Duganella zoogloeoides: one gene and its partner. The protein of the gene in region 1 binds, or shares a complex with, the protein of each later gene. Links are inferred from orthologs where the notes say so. Each region holds a gene or a part of one and is shown on either strand. Other genes may lie near its edges. The genes, in order: SR858_RS04790 and SR858_RS11920.

Region 1 (8,426 bases):
CGACAGCTCGAAGATGAAATCGTCTTCGGTCATCTGGTCGCTATTGCCGGCCTTGCCACGGCCGGCGCCCCCGCCGCCCTTGGGCCGGGTAATCTGGTCGCCCTTCTGATATTCCTGGTTGCCGGGGCTGATGGTTTCCCACACCCCGCCATGGGCGTGGCCGAACGAGGGTTCGCCCACATCCTTGACGGGAATGGAAACTTTCTCGCCGCTTTCGATGTCGGTGATGGAGCGCCCCTTGATGGCGCGCCCCACCGCATCCTTGATCTGCGATTTGTAACGGCGCAGGAAACGCTCGCGGTTGACTGCGGATTTGTTTTTGCCCTGCAAACGTCGGTCGATGAGGTGACTCAAAAGATACCCCCTTGTGTGTGTGGGCTCCGCCGTGTTACGACGACTTACGTACCCGCAAGTACCATTCGCACAGCAGGCGAACCTGCTTGGCCGTATACCCTTTTTCCACCATGCGCGCGACGAAGTCCGCGTGCTTGTTGGCGTCCTCGGCGCTGGCCTTGGCATTGAACGAGATCACCGGCAGCAGTTCCTCCGTGTTCGAGAACATTTTCTTCTCGATCACGGTACGGAATTTCTCGTAGCTGGTCCATGCCGGGTTCTTGCCTCCATTATTAGCGCGCGCACGCAGCCCGAAGTTGACAATCTCGTTGCGGAAGTCTTTCGGGTTCGAGATGCCGGCCGGCTTTTCGATCTTTTCCAGCTCATTGTTCAGCGCTTCGCGGTCGAAACTCTCACCGGTATCGGGATCGCGGAATTCCTGGTCCTGGATCCAGAAGTCGGCAAACGTCACGTAGCGGTCGAAAATGTTCTGGCCGTACTCGGAATAGCTCTCCAGGTACGCAGTCTGTATCTCTTTGCCGATAAATTCGACATAGCGCTGCGCCAGGTGTTCCTTGATATATGACAGATATTTTTGCTCGGTCTCCGGCGGGAACTGCTCGCGTTCCACCTGTTGCTCCAGCACATACAGCAGGTGGACCGGGTTGGCCGCCACTTCGGTGTTGTCAAAGTTAAAGACCTTGGACAGGATCTTGAAGGCAAACCGCGTGGACAGCCCGTTCATGCCTTCGTCCACGCCTGCGTAATCGACGTACTCGTGCATGGACTTGGCCTTGGGATCGGTGTCCTTGAGGTTTTCGCCGTCGTACACCAGCATCTTGCTGTAGATACTGGAGTTTTCCGGGTCTTTCAGGCGTGACAGGATGGCGAACTGCGACATCATGCGCAAGGTGCCGGGCGCGCATGGCGCGGCAGCCAGCGACGAGTTGGCCAGCAGCTTGTCATAAATCTTGATTTCGTCGGTAATGCGCAGGCAGTACGGCACCTTGACGATGTAAATCCGGTCGAGGAAGGCCTCGTTGTTGCGGTTGTTGCGGAAGGTTTTCCATTCCGACTCGTTCGAGTGGGCCAGGATAATGCCGTCGAACGGAATCGCGCCAAAGCCCTCGGTACCCTTGTAGTTGCCTTCCTGCGTGGCCGTCAACAACGGGTGGAGCACCTTGATCGGCGCCTTGAACATCTCGACGAATTCCATCAAGCCCTGGTTGGCCAGGCACAGGCCGCCCGAGTAGCTGTAGGCATCGGGATCGTCCTGCGAGTAATCCTCGAGCTTGCGGATATCGACCTTGCCGACCAGCGACGAAATATCCTGGTTGTTTTCATCGCCCGGCTCGGTCTTGGAGATGGCGATCTGTTTCAGTACGGACGGGTAGCGCTTGACCACGCGGAACTGGTTGATGTCACCGTTGAACTCGTGCAGGCGCTTGACCGCCCACGGGCTCGGGATGTTGCGCAGGTAGCGGCGCGGAATGCCGTAGTCTTCTTCGAGCAGGGTGCCGTCTTCGTCCTCGTTGAACAGGCCCAGCGGCGATTCGTTGACCGGCGAACCTTTCAGGCAATAGAACGGCACGTGCTCCATCAGCGACTTGAGCTTTTCCGCGATCGACGATTTACCGCCGCCAACCGGACCCAGCAGATACAGGATCTGCTTGCGCTCCTCGAGGCCCTGGGCCGCGTGGCGGAAGTAGGAGACCACTTGTTCGATCACTTCCTCGGTGCCATAGAATTCACGGAAGGCCGGGTAAATCTTGATGACCTTGTTGGCGAAGATGCGCGAGAGCCGGGTGTCGTTGCGGGTATCGACCAGGGTCGGTTCACCGATGGCAGCGAGCATGCGTTCGGGCGCGCTGGCGTAGGTGAGTCGATCTTTCTTGCACAGGTCGAGATATTCCTTCATGGACATCTCTTCCTCTTTGGTCCGTTCATACCGTGCAGCGTAGTTGTCAAAAATGGTCATTTGAATGTCCTTTGATGATGTAAACCTACTAGTCACGGGTCAGACAGCAAGGCTGCCGTGGCCCTGGATCGGTGCGTACTTGCTGAGTATTTTTCTTGTTGATCAGCTTCTGTGAGCGTCCTCGGAGTAGCACGGATTGCCCGTGGCTCTGAGCTGACTTTATCGCCGGTGGACGGCTTTTATGTGTTGGCCGTAAGGCTTCTTACGTCTATGAAATTTATTATTGCTCTATTGGTGCAGGAAGTCAAAAGATATGTCGTAATATCGTTAATACTCTTTCGTAAAGCTTTGATTTAAAAGAATAAAATTCGATATAACTACACGTTTCGCATGGACTTTTCCGCAATTTTTACCGCCATTTATGCCACAGTATCACGCTTGCGCGCAGCGTGCGCTAAGATGCCCAGTCATACGCATCAATCTCGTCATCTGTAACAGGAACTCATCATGTTGAATACCCAATTGCGCGGCGTGCTCGAAGGCATGCCCAAGGCCGAACTGCACATCCATATCGAAGGCTCGCTCGAGCCCGAACTGATCTTCGCGCTGGCCGCGCGCAACAACGTCGCGCTGCCATACGCCTCGGTCGAAGACCTGCGCGCCGCGTACGCGTTTACCGACCTGCAATCGTTCCTCGACATCTATTACGCCGGCGCCAGCGTGCTGCTGCACGAGCAAGATTTTTACGACATGACCGCCGCCTACCTCCAGCGCGCCGAGGCGGACAATGTACGCCATACCGAAATCTTTTTCGATCCGCAAACCCACACCGCGCGCGGCGTGCCGGTCAAGGACGTCATCGACGGCATTCACCGCGCCTGCCAGGACAGCCCGGTCAGCGCCACGCTGATCTTGAGCTTCCTGCGCCACCTGTCGGAAGAAGAGGCGTTCGCCACGCTGGAAGAAGCGCTGCCGTACCGCGACAAGTACATCGGCATCGGGCTCGACTCGTCCGAGCGCGGCAATCCGCCGGAAAAATTCGCCCGCGTGTTTGCGCGCTGCAAGGAACTCGGTTTCCACCTGGTGGCCCATGCCGGCGAAGAAGGTCCGCCGACCTATATCGAAACCGCGCTCGACGTGCTCCAGGTCGAGCGCATCGACCATGGCGTGCGCTGCCTGGAAGACCCGGCGCTGGTCGCGCGCCTGGCGCGCGAGCAGATGGCGCTGACCGTGTGCCCGCTGTCGAACGTCAAGCTGTGCGTATTCCCGGCCATGGCCCAGCACAACCTGCTCGAACTGCTCGACGCTGGCGTCAAGGTCACCATCAACTCGGACGACCCGGCCTATTTCGGCGGCTACATGAACGACAATTTCATTGCCACCTTCGAAGCGTTGCCGCTGGGCCTGTCGCACGCGCAGCGCCTGGCGCGCAACGGCTTTGAAGCGGCGTTCCTGCCCGACGCGCAAAAACAGCAGTTGCTGGCCGAAGTCGACGCCTATTTCGCCTCTCTCCCTTTTTAAAACAACATGATCAAACTCGCCCTGAGCATGACCGCGCGCGACTGGCGCGCCGGCCAATTGCGCTTCCTGCTGATCGCCCTGACGGTGGCCGTCGCGGCCCTGTCCGCTACCGGCTTCTTTATCGATCGCCTGCGTAGCGGCCTGGACCGTGATGCCCACCAGTTGCTGGGCGCCGACGTGGTGGTCAGCACCGACTTGCCGGTACGCCCCGAGTGGCGGGCCGAAGCGCTCCGGCGCGGGCTGGTGGTGACCGACACCGTGGTTTTCCCCAGCATGGCCACGGCAGGCGAGGGCGAGCAGTCGCAATCGATGCTGGCCTCGCTCAAGGCGGTCGGCCCCGGCTACCCGCTGCGCGGCCGGCTCAAGCTCACCACCGATGCCGCCCAGGCCGAGCAAAGCGAAGGCGCGGGCGCCGACGGCATCCCCGCGCCGGGCACGGTCTGGCTCGATGCCGGCCTCCTGGGCAGCCTGGGCACCAGCGTGGGCGGCCAGGTCAAGCTCGGCGACAAGACATTCACGGTCGCGCAACTGATCGCGTCCGAACCCGATCGCGGCGCCAACTTCCTGGCGTTCGCGCCGCGCGTGATGCTGGCGCTGGCCGACCTCGAAGCGACCAACCTGATCCAGCCCGGCTCGCGCGTGACGTACCGCCTGCTGGTAGCGGCGCCGCCATCGTCGAAAAATACCGCAGCCGAAGCGGCTGCGTTCCAGCAATGGATGCAGGACACCATCAAACAGGCCAATCTCAAGGGCGTGCGGGTCGAGTCGCTGGAAAATGGCCGCCCCGAAATGCGCAACACGCTTGACCGCGCGGACCGTTTCCTGTCGCTGGTCGGCTTGCTGTCGGCCATGCTGGCGGCGGTGGCCGTGGCCATGGCCGCGCGCCGCTTCATGCAGCGCCACCTCGATGCCTGCGCCATGCTGCGCTGCCTGGGCCTGACGCAAAACCAGGTCACCGCGATGTATCTGTACGAATTCCTGCTGGTCGGCCTGGCCGGTAGCGCCATGGGTGTGGCGGTCGGCTTCGGCGCCCACTACGTGCTGCTGGAAGTGCTGGGCAAGCTGGTGGCCGCCAACTTGCCTGGTCCCACCATCTGGCCGGCTCTGCAAGGCCTGGCCACCGGCATCCTGCTGCTGGCCGCGTTTGCGCTGCCGCCGATTTTGCAACTGCGCAAGGTGCCGCACAACCGCGTGATCCGCCGCGAGCAGGACGCACCGCAGGTGGCGGCGTTGGCCACCTACGGCCTCGGTTTCGCCGGGTTTGCATCGCTGCTGTTGTGGCAGGCGGGCGACGCCATGCTGGCGCTGTACACGGCGCTCGGTTTTGTGGCCGCCTTCGGCGTGTTCGCGCTGGTGGCGTGGCTGGGCCTGAAAGCGCTCAAGCCGCTGCGCGGCGCCATCGACCATCAAAGCTGGCGCTTCGCCATCACCTCGCTGCAACGCCGCCCGGGCGCGACCATCGTGCAGGTGGTGTCGCTGGCGCTGGGCATGATGGCGCTGCTGGTGCTCACCGTGGTGCGCGAAGACCTGATGACGGCCTGGCGCAATGCTACGCCGCCCGATGCGCCCAACCGCTTCATCATCAACATCCAGCCCGAGCAAAAAGACCAGATCGCCGCGCGCCTGAAGTCTGCTGGCGTGGCCTATGCGCCGCAGTATCCGATGATCCGTGGCCGGCTGGCCGCCGTCAACGGCCAGCCGGTCACGGCCGAGACGTACACCGAGGACCGCGCGCGCGGCCTGGCCGACCGCGAATTCAACCTCTCCACCATGGCCACCATGCAGGCCGAGAACGAGATCGTGGCCGGCAAGTGGTTTACCGACGCTCCCGGCGTCGCCGAAGCGTCGGTGGAGGAGGGCATTGCCAAGACCCTGCGCTGGAAGGTGGGCGACAAGCTCAACTTCAATATCGCCGGTTCGCCGGTCGAGGTGACGATTACCAGCTTGCGCAAGCTCGAATGGGGCTCGATGCGGGTCAATTTCTTCGTCATCATCAACCCGGCGGCGCTCACCGAAGTGTCGCAAAGCTGGATCACGGCGTTCCACCTGCCGGGCCAGCAGGGACCGGTGATGAACGCCCTCACGCGCGACTTCCCGAACCTGACGATCGTCGATGTCGGCGGCTTGCTGCGCCAGGTGCAGGCCGTGCTCGACCAGGTGGTCACCGCGATCGAATTCCTGTTCATCTTCACGCTGGCCTCCGGCTTGCTGGTGCTGTACGCCGCGCTGATGGGTTCGCAGGACGAGCGTACCCGCGAATCGGGCCTGCTGCGCGCGCTGGGCGCCACCCGGCGCCAGTTGTCGCAGGCGCAACTGATCGAATTCACGCTGGTGGGGGCGCTGGCCGGGGTGCTGGCCGCCACCGGCGCCGCCGTGATGGGCTGGGCGCTGGCCACGTACCAGTTCAAGTTTGCCTGGGCCTTCTCGCCGTCGGTGTGGATGGTGGGCTTGCTCGCTGGCGCCGTGTGCGCGATTGCCGGCGGCTGGCTCGGTTTGCGCAGCGTGCTGCGCCAGCCGCCGCTGCAAACCTTGCGCGAAGGCTGACGCAGGCGCATTGACTGGGCAGGGGGCAGGCGCCTCCTGCCTTGCGCGCCGGCGCTGGGAAGTATTGTAGAATCGGCCCACCAACAGGATGCCCCGCCCCCGCTTCCTTTCTTTAGCCCTGAGAAGCGACTGTCCACCCCATGTTTGATTCCATCTGCGCGACCTACACCGGATCTGACGGCGAGCTCAATCGTGACCTGTTCAGCAGTTCTGTCGATTGCATTAAAATTCTCGACCTGCAAGGAAGATTGGGTCAGCTTAATCCGGGCGGCGTGGTGGCGCTTGAGTTGAGTGCACCGGAACAGATACTTGGCAAGACCTGGTGGGAATTCTGGCCAGAAGACGGCCGCATGCTGGCACAAAACGCTTTCGAAAGCGCCAAAAACGGCAAGGTCAGCAAGTTCAACGCCTTCTGTCCCACCGCCCAGGGTACGCCGCGCTGGTGGGACGTGGTGGCCAACCCGGTGTTCGGCGCCGACGGCCAGGTGCGCGAAGTGATGGTGGTGTCGCGCGACATGACCGAGCTGTTCATGGCGCGCCAGGCGCTGCACGACGCTGACCTGCGCAAGGACGCCTTCCTGGCCACCGTGGCGCACGAGTTGCGCAACCCCATCTCGGCTGCGCACAACGCCACCGAATTGCTGAAACTCAAGGCCTTCGACCACGTCCGCACCGCCGAACTGGCGCAAATGGTGCAGCGCCAACTGGGCCACATGAGCCGGGTGGCCGAGGACTTGCTCGATACGACGCGCATCCGCCGTGGCGAAATCCGCCTGAGCCTGGTCCGGCTCGACATGCGCGCCGTGGTGTACGACACCGTGGAGCAGTTGCAGTCGGCGGTGCAGGCCAAGCAGCATCGCCTGACGGTCGATATCGATGCCGCTGCTTGCCTGGTAATGGGCGACCACACGCGGCTGGTACAGGCGGTGGGCAATGTACTGGGCAACGCGGTGCGCTACACGCCCGAGGGTGGCGTCATCACGCTGGCGCTGCGCCGCGCCGGCGACATCATCACCGTGCGCATCACCGACAATGGCATGGGCATCCCGGCCGAGCGCCTGGCGACCATCTTCGACATCTACAGCCAGGTCCACAAGTCCACCGAGCGCAAGAGCGACGGCCTGGGACTGGGCCTGTCGCTGGTACGGGCGCTGGTGGAACTGCATGGCGGTACCGTGGCTGCCGCCAGCGCTGGCGTGGCGTCAGGGAGTTGTTTCACGATCACGCTGCCGGCCGCGCCGCGTTGATGTGACGCTGGCCGCCGCGTTGGCCAGTTCGCGCTCCTGGCGCAGGAACTCGGTATAGGCCAGCGGCGGCTGCGCGTAATAATGCGGCGGCAGGTCGAACAGCGCCCAGTAATAGGTTTCGCGGCCCCGGCATACTTGGGGCGTGGCGCAATAGCGGTGCCAGTTGTCGCCCATGTGGCGCGCATACATGCCGTCGCCATCCACATCCGAAAAGAACGGCAGCACGCGCCGCGCACCCAGGGCGTCGAGCAGCGATTGCGGCGCGTCGCTGTCGCACGCCATCTCGTATTGCGCCGCCATGCCTTGCTCGGTTTCGATCATCATCAGCCGGGTGCGGCCAAATTTATCCAGGAACACGATGCCGGTGGGATTGGCGAACAGGTAGTGCTCGATGAAGCCCAGGTCCTGCTTGAGCCGCTGCACCTGCAAGGCCAGCACCGGGTCGTCGAGGAAGTGGTAATTGTGCAGCAGCACCAGCTCGCGCAAGGTTTCCGACTGGTCGGCGAAATAGCGCCGTTGCAGCGTGGTGATTTCCAGTTCCAGGATGTCGAGCGCATGGTCGTCGCTTTTCTGGATGTAGCGGTCGATCAGGCCGCGGTTGAAGGCGCTCACCGCGATTTTCTCGTCGGCGGCACCGGTAAATAAAATCTTCTTGCACGGCAGGTCGCTCACCAGCTCGCAAAATTCCAGCCCATTCATTTGCGGCATCGAGTAATCGACCACCAGCACCGACGGCGTGGCAAAGCGCTGCGGCTGGCCGGCGATGCGGTAAATTGCATCGACGTCGAGCGCCACGTTGAACTGGTCGCCCGGCTGGTTCTGGGTATCGAAATTCATGTGCAGCGGCGTGAGCGGCGGCGTGC
Region 2 (8,155 bases), 1.6 Mb from region 1 along the record:
ACCCTGGTCGGCTTCGGTACCTTCTCCGTGAGCGAACGCGCCGCCCGTACCGGCCGCAATCCGCGCACCAAGGAAGAGATCACCATTGAAGCGGCAAAAGTTCCTAAATTTAAAGCTGGCAAAGCTTTGAAAGATGCTGTAAACTAACGGACTTCGGTGAGCAGCCAAGGTAACAAAGCTGCTTGCGATGGCAAAAACTGGGGCGGTTAGCTCAGTTGGTAGAGCGGAGCCCTTACAAGGCTTAGGTCGGGAGTTCGAGCCTCTCACCGCCCACCAGGGTTTGCAAAATGTAGTGCCTTGTAGTACAATGTTGCACCTAGTAAGTTGCTGGAGCGGTAGTTCAGTTGGTTAGAATACCGGCCTGTCACGCCGGGGGTCGCGGGTTCGAGTCCCGTCCGCTCCGCCAGCACCTTGTTAGATTGTGCAGCAAAAGCAGTAAGTGGAAGTACCAAAGGAGCGGTAGTTCAGTTGGTTAGAATACCGGCCTGTCACGCCGGGGGTCGCGGGTTCGAGTCCCGTCCGCTCCGCCAAGAACAAGATACCCCGCAGCTAGTAATAGCTGCGGGGTTTTTCTTTTGTCCGTTATATTTCGCCAAGATAATCTTAAATCTGATTAATTTCAGCTTAAACACGAGCTCGCCGTCCATAGCAAGCTGCCATGATTACCCTTGCTATAGAGGTGTGTGCGCTGTAAAATCCGGTGGAATTGGCGGACGCGAGTTCGCCATTTTTGTATGTGCAAGTCCCTATCAATCCGAATTGGCTGACCATGTTTGAATTTATTCGTAATCATCAACGTTTGATGCAGATTCTCCTGGCGATCATCATCGTCCCGTCGTTTGCCTTAGTCGGTCTCGAAAGCTACAAAGGTTTTGGCGACGATGCGACCACCATCGCCAAAGTCGGCGGTCAACCGCTGACCCAGCAAGAATTTGACAACGCCTTGCGCAACCAGCTCGACAGCTACCGTCAGCGCATGGGCGAGCAGTTCGACCAGAAAATGTTCGACACGCCCGAGTTCAAGCAAAACATCCTCGACCAGTTGATCGCCGAACGCGCGATCGGCGTCGAAGTGACCCGTTCCAACCTGACCATCAGCGATGCTCAACTGCAGCGCGCGATCATGGACCTGTTTGGCGGCGCAGCCAACTTTGACATGGAGCGCTATAAAGCCATCCTGGCCTCGCAAGGCTTGACACCAGCCATGAACGACGCCCGCATGCGCCGCGACATGGCCCTGCAACAGCTGGGCGGCGCCGTGCAAAGCACCGGTTTCGCGCCGCGCGCGGTCGCGACCACGCTGTCGAACATCGGTTCGCAAGAGCGTGAAGTGCAGGAACTGGCGCTGCCGATCACCGAGTTCGTGCCGCAAGTCAAAGTGACCGATGCCATGGTCAAGGCGTTCTACGACAAGAACAGCAAGTTCTTCGAAATCCCGGAACAAGCGAAGATCGAATACGTTGTGCTCAACAATGACGCCGTGCTGAGCCAGGTAAAAGTGACCGATGCCGACATCGCCAAGTACTACGATGCCAACCAGGCTGCGTTCACCACCCCGGAAAGCCGCCGTGCCGCGCACATCCTGGTCGCACTGAAAAAAGGCGCGAGCGCTGCCGACGTGGCAACCGCCAAGGCCAAGGCCGAAGCGATTGCTGCCGAAGTGCGCAAAACGCCAGGCGACTTCGCCAAGATCGCCAAGGCCAAGTCGGAAGACCCTTCGTCCGAGCAGGGCGGCGACCTCGACTACGTGACCAAGGGCAGCCTGCCGGCGCCACTGGAAGCTGCTGTGATGAAGCTCAAGCAGGGCGAGATCAGCGATCCGGTGCAGTCGGACTACGGTTTCCACGTGCTGACCGTGACCGAATTGAAGCCTGCCGTGGTCAAGCCGCTGGAATCGGTGAAAACCGACGTGGCCGATGCACTGAAAACCTCGCAAGCGTCGAAAAAATACTCGGAAATGGCTGAAGTGTTCACCAACACCGTGTACGAGCAATCGGACAGCCTGAAGCCGGCTGCCGACAAGCTGGGCCTGAAAATCGAGACTGCCAGCAATATCTCGCGCACGCCGTCGCCGCAAGCTGGTCCTGCGCCGTACAACAACGCCAAGTTCCTGACCGCGCTGTTCTCGAACGACTCGATCACCAAGAAGAGCAATACCGAAGCGATCGAAGTGGCGCCAAGCACCCTGGTTGCCGGCCGTATTGTCGAGTTCAAGCCGGCCTCCAAGCGTCCGCTGGCCGAAGTCGACGCGGCGATCCGCCAGCGCGTGACGATGGAAGAAGCCGCCAAGCTGGCCAGCAAAGCCGGCGCCGAGAAACTGGCTGCCGCCAGGAAGGCTGGCGACGCCACCGGTTTCGGTCCTGCCAAGCTGGTGTCGCGCAGCAAGCCGGAAGGCTTGAACGGCGTGGCCCTGCAAGAAGTGATGAAGGCCGATACCAGCAAGCTGCCAGCCTACGTGGGCGTGGAACTGCCAGGCATGGGTTACAGCGTGTACCGTATCGGCAAGGTGCAGCAGCCTGTCGAGCAGGACGCCGAGCGTCGCAAGCAAGAAGCCGAGCAGATCGGTACCATCATTGCCCAGCAAGAGATGTACGAGTACATCGAGCTGCTCAAGCAGCGCGCCAAGGTCAAGATCCTCAAGCCTATCGTCACCACCACCGTGACGGAAGTTAAAGAGTAATCAGCAACATGTAAAAAGGGCCGCGTTCATCACGCGGCCCTTTTTTATTGCGCCTGCAAAAACCTCAGTGCACGTTCTCGATCAGCCAGCGCGCCCCGGACAGGAAATCGGCGGCGCCGATATCGCCAAGCGCCAGCGGCACAGCATCGCCATACCGCACGAAATTGCGGTCGATCGAGCGCAAATAGGCGGGATCGTAATGCTCGGCCAGTAATTCATCGACCAGCTGCGGCATGGCGCCGCTGTCGGCCATCGATTGCCAGCGTCGGATCTTTTCCTTGCCATGCAAGGCCGTCAAATGTTCGAGTTGTGCATTCAAGGTCGCCGGACTGACCAGGAAATGCGCATAGTCTTCCATCAGCAGCCGCACGCGGTCGGCGCGGCTCAATGTGAGCGCGATGCAGTCGGCGCCGCGCATGGTGTCCATCAATGCGGCCGGCACGCGCAGGTTGCCGACTTTTTTGCTTTCCGATTCCACGAACACCGGCAGTGCCGGGTCGCAGCGGCGCAGGCAGTCCCAGATGCGGGTTTCGAACGCTTTCTGGCTCGGCTGCGTCTGGCTGGGCAAGTGGCCCAGCACCGAGCCGCGGTGCGCGGCCAGTTGCTCCAGGTCCAGCACTTGCGCACCTTGCGCGGCCAGCACTTCCAGTAAACGGCTCTTGCCGCTGCCGGTGGTGCCGCAAATCACCTTGAAGCGCAGTTGCGGCGCCAGTTCCAGGGCGGCATTGACCTCGGCGCGAAACGCCTTGTAGCCGCCGTCGAGCTGGACCACGGGCCAGCCGACCTTGGAGAGGATGTGGGCCATCGAGCCGCTGCGGTTGCCGCCACGCCAGCAATACACCAGCGGGCGCCATTCGCGCGGTTGCTCGAGCCACAGTTGCTCGATGTGGCTGGCGATATTTTTCGCCACCAGCACCGCGCCGAGCTTCTTGGCTTCGAATGCGCCGATCTGCTTGTACATGGTGCCCACCCGAACACGCTGCTCGTCGTCGAGCACCGGCGCGTTGATGGCGCCGGGCAGGTGGTCCTGCGCGAACTCGCCCGGGCTGCGGGCGTCGATGATGGCGTCGAAGCTGGCCAGTTGAGGCAGGACGTCGTTGATGCCGAGTACTTCCGGATATTTCATTTTGCCTTGATCGATTTTTCCAGCACGGGCCAGATATTGTTGAGAATGGTAGGGTGCGCTTCAGCCAGCGGGTGCAGGCGGTCGGGCTGGAACATCTCGGTTTTCTCGGCCACGCCGTCGAGCATGAACGGCACCAGCGGCGCTTTCAGCTCGCGGCTCAGGGTGCCGTACATGGCGTAGAATTTGTCGGAATAGTCGCGGCCATAGTTGGGCGGAATGCGCATGCCGACCAGCATCACCTTGGCGCCGGACTTGCCGGCAGTATCTGCCATGGCCTTGAGATTGGCCTGGGCGGCAGCTACCGGCAGGCCGCGCAGGCCGTCGTTGGCGCCCAGTTCGATCACCACCAGCGCCGGCTTGTGCCTGGTCAGCAGGGCCGGCAGGCGGCTACGGCCGCCGCTGGTGGTCTCGCCGCTGACGCTGGCATTGACGATCTCGGCGTCGAGTTTCTGGTCTTTCACTTTCTTTTCGGCCAGCGCCACCCAGCCCGTGCCCCGCGCCAGGCCGTACTCCGCAGAGAGGCTGTCGCCGAGCACGAGGACGGTTTTTGGTGCAGAATGGGCGCTCGCCGCTACCGCCACCATGAGCCAGGCCGCCGCGACGTGTACACTCAGTTTCTTTGCTAACTTCATTTCCATATTGCGCATGCCTGATTTCCCTAAAGCGTCTTCCAATTTCGTGCCGGATGGTCCCGGATTCCATGCAGCCGATGTTACCGCCGCCAGTGCTGCGGCCAACCATGCCTCGGCCGCCATCGTCGTCAGCGGCCTCGCCAAGCGCGTGGCCGACGCCAGCGGCGAACTGACGATCCTGCATGAGGTCGATTTTACCGTGCAACGGGCGGAGACGCTTGCCATCGTGGGCGCGTCCGGTTCCGGCAAGTCCACCTTGCTCGGCTTGCTGGCCGGGCTGGACACGCCCAGCGCCGGCAAGGTGATCCTGGACGGCGTCGATATCTATGCTCTCGATGAAGACGGCCGCGCTGCGCTGCGCAAGGAAAAGCTGGGCTTTGTGTTCCAGTCTTTCCAGTTGCTGGCGCACCTGACCGCCCTGGAAAACGTCATGCTGCCGCTGGAACTGACCGGCGTGGCAGGCGCGCGCGACAAGGCCGAAGCGATGCTGGGCCGGGTGGGCCTGTCGTCGCGCCTCAAGCATTATCCCAAATATCTGTCGGGCGGCGAGCAGCAGCGCGTGGCGCTGGCGCGCGCGTTCGTCAGCGAACCGCCGTTGCTGTTTGCCGACGAACCGACCGGCAGCCTCGATGCGGCCACCGGCGAGGCGGTGATCCAGTTGATGTTCGAATTGAACCGCCAGCATGGCTCCACCCTGGTGCTGGTCACGCACGACCAATCGATGGCTGCGCGCTGCGGCCGCACGATCACGATTGCCGCGGGGCGGCTGGTGTGATCAGGAGAGCAAGCATGTCGATCGCATCTTTTAAAACATCCGCGCGCCGATTCGGCGCCGGTTCCTTGCTGGCCTTTGCCGTGGCCGCCGCTTATGCCCAGGGTCCGGCCCAGCGGCCGGCGCCGACGCCGGCACCGGCTCCAACCATGTCCGCCGAGCAGTGGCGCCAGGCCGCGGTCGCCGATGTCGAAGCTGCCTACCTGATCACGCTCGACGACCACCCGGGCACGGTCGATCCGGCCAACCCCGATTTTGCCCGTAATCTCGAAAAGGCACGCGAAGGCGGCCAGGCGCTGGCCTCCAGGGTGCGTGACGGCGCCGGCTATGCGGCCGCGCTGCAGCACTTCAACGCCTTGCTTGGTGATGGCCGTGCCGGCGTGGTGCTGAAGGACATGCCGCCGGCGGCGCCGCGCTGGCCCGGCTTCATCACCGCCTGGCGCGGCGACAATATGTTCGTGGCCGCCACCACGCCCGGCGGCCCGGCCGTGGGCGCGCGCATCGCCGACTGCGACGGCAAGCCAATCGCGCAACTGGTGGAAACCAATGTGTTCGGCTTCGGCCAGCGCAGCGGCGGTACCGGCCCGTGGTGGACGTTTGCGCCCGACGTCTTCATCGACCAGGGCAACCCCTTCATTACTTTGCCCGTCCAGTGCATCTTCATTGACGAAGGCCGCGAATCGCGCCTTACGCTCAGCTGGCGCGCGATGGACGAAGCGGCCCAGCGCCTGCGCGACGACAGTTTCAACGGTGTCACCCAGCCGATCGGCGTCAGCACGCCACGCTACGGCCTGCACTGGTTTGCGCTGCCCACGTTCCAGCCCAACGATACCGAGCGCACCGCTTACGGCGCCATGCTGGCCGAAGTGCAGGCCAACCGCCAGCGCTATCTCGACGCCAGCGCCGTGGTGATCGACCTGCGCGGCAACCAGGGCGGCGATGCCGTCTGGGGCCTGAACCTGGCGCGTGCGCTGTGGGGCGAGGCCCGCGTCAACCGTCGCCTCAAGGTGGCGCAGGCGCGCCAGGCGGTGCTGTGGCGCGCGTCGTTCGCCAACATCGCCCACACGTCGTTCGAAGCGGCAGACCTGTCCGAACAGCAGCGCCGCCAGCTGGATTACGATCCGGCCGTGGTCGCTCAAGGCATGCTGGCCGCCCAGTCCCGCGATGAAAAATTCTATCCCGATCCGGCCCGCCGCGACCCGGTCAGCGACAGCGACCGCGCCGAGAACCTGCCTGGCGATCCGGCCCCGTTCACCAAGCCTGTGTACGTGGTGGTGCCGGGCCAATGCACGGGCGCCTGCCTGGAAGCGCTCGACGTATTCTCGCTGTTCCCGAACACGAAATTGATCGGCGCGCCCAGCGCGGCCGATTCGTCGTACACCGACATCCGCCTCGAACCTTTGAAGTCGGGCCTGGCGTCGGTGGTGGTGCCGTCCAAGGTGGTGGTCAACCGCCCGCGTAGCGCCGCCACGTTTTACACGCCGGCCATCGTGGTCAACGACGTGGAATGGTCGCAGCGCGCCTTCCTGAAGGCCATCGAAGCGGACCTGGTGCGGCGTTGAACGACGCGCGCCACCGCTGGCGCGCGGGCTTGGGTGTGTTCGTGATTTTTTTGCGCCTGGGGCTGACGTCGTTTGGCGGCCCCATCGCCCATCTCGGCTATTTTCACGACGAGTTCGTGACGCGACGGCGCTGGCTCACGGCAGCGGACTACGCCGACCTGGTGGCGCTGTGCCAGTTCCTGCCCGGCCCCGCCAGCAGCCAGGTGGGCATGGCGCTGGGGCTCTTGCGCGCCGGGTACGCCGGGGCGTTGGCGGCCTGGGCCGGTTTCACCTTGCCGTCGGCCATCCTCCTGATCCTGTTTGCGCTGGGCATGGCCCGGCACGGCCAGCTGTTGTCGGCCGGTGTCGTGCACGGCCTGAAAGTCGTGGCGGTGACCGTGGTGGCGCAGGCGGTATGGGGCATGGCGCGTAAGCTGTGCACCGATCTGCCGCGCGTGCTGCTGATGGCCGGTGCCGCCGGTTGCGTGGTGCTGGCCCCGTCGGCGTGGGCACAGGTGGGCGTGATCGCTGCTGCCGGCATCATCGGGCTGCTGCTGTTCCGGTCCGGTGCCGGCGATCCGCCGGTGAGCTTGCCGATCATGATCGGCCGCCGCGCCGGCGCCCTGTGGCTTGCGCTGTTCTGCTCGCTGCTGATCGGCCTGCCGCTGGCGGTGCAATGGCTGCCGGGCCAACCGTTGGCCATGGCGGACGCATTCTATCGCAGCGGTGCGCTGGTGTTCGGTGGCGGCCACGTGGTGCTGCCGCTGTTGCAGGCCGAGGTGGTGCCCAGCGGCTGGGTGGGCAAGCAGACGTTCCTGGCCGGCTATGGCGCAGCGCAAACCGTGCCGGGGCCGCTATTCACGTTTGCGGCCTTTCTTGGCGCGTCGATGACGGTCGCGCCGTCGGGCTGGCTCGGCGGCGCGATCTGCCTGCTGGCGATTTTCCTGCCGTCGTTCCTGCTGCTGGCCGGCGCCTTGCCGTTCTGGCGTGACCTGAGAGGCAATCGTCGCGCCCAGGCGGCGCTGGCCGGCATGAATGCGGCCGTGGTGGGCTTGCTGCTGGCGGCCTTGTACGACCCGGTATGGACCGGCGCCATGCTTGGGTGGCGTGACCTGGCGCTGGCACTGGTTGCGCTGGCCGCGCTGATGTGGTGGAAGCTGCCGCCGTGGCTGGTGGTATTGGGTTGCGTTGCAGCAGGCTGGTTCTTGTTCAGCTAGCGAGCCGGTTCAGGGCAGTGCGGATCGCCGGCACCAGTTCGCCGGCCGTCATGCCGATCGGGCCGATGCCGCTGACCACCAGCGCATCGGCTGCCGCACCATGCAGCCACACTGCCGCCAGCGCAGCCGGCCACGGCGGGCAACCTTGCGCCAGCAGTGCGGCACAAACGCCGGACAACACGTCGCC

The links.
Region 2: the proteins of SR858_RS04790 (region 1) and SR858_RS11920 are in contact, whole or in part, in a cryo-EM structure (PDB 9GE8), measured with the Escherichia coli proteins. The link is inferred for Duganella zoogloeoides from one-to-one orthologs.

The regions. Positions count from the first base shown.
Region 1 is NZ_CP140152.1:1,087,729-1,096,154, forward strand. What follows is about bases 3,456-6,547. They hold SR858_RS04790 (ABC transporter permease), read left to right. Parts: upstream 3,456-3,778; coding sequence 3,779-6,316; downstream 6,317-6,547. Other genes in these bases: SR858_RS04785 (adenosine deaminase), read left to right, coding at 3,456-3,772; SR858_RS04795 (sensor histidine kinase), read left to right, coding at 6,457-6,547. Also shown: SR858_RS04775 (YeaH/YhbH family protein), read right to left, coding at 1-354; SR858_RS04780 (PrkA family serine protein kinase), read right to left, coding at 389-2,311; more of SR858_RS04785, read left to right, coding at 2,759-3,455; more of SR858_RS04795, read left to right, coding at 6,548-7,563; SR858_RS04800 (response regulator), read right to left, coding at 7,519-8,426.
Region 2 is NZ_CP140152.1:2,672,423-2,680,577, forward strand. The notes cover bases 3,528-6,348. They hold SR858_RS11920 (ABC transporter ATP-binding protein), read left to right. Parts: upstream 3,528-4,484; coding sequence 4,485-5,213; downstream 5,214-6,348. Other genes in these bases: mnmH (tRNA 2-selenouridine(34) synthase MnmH), read right to left, coding at 3,528-3,806; SR858_RS11915 (arylesterase), read right to left, coding at 3,803-4,438; SR858_RS11925 (hypothetical protein), read left to right, coding at 5,228-6,348. Also shown: SR858_RS11885 (HU family DNA-binding protein), read left to right, coding at 1-147; SR858_RS11905 (SurA N-terminal domain-containing protein), read left to right, coding at 770-2,680; more of mnmH, read right to left, coding at 2,745-3,527; more of SR858_RS11925, read left to right, coding at 6,349-6,772; chrA (chromate efflux transporter), read left to right, coding at 6,769-7,968; SR858_RS11935 (NAD(P)H-hydrate dehydratase), read right to left, coding at 7,961-8,155.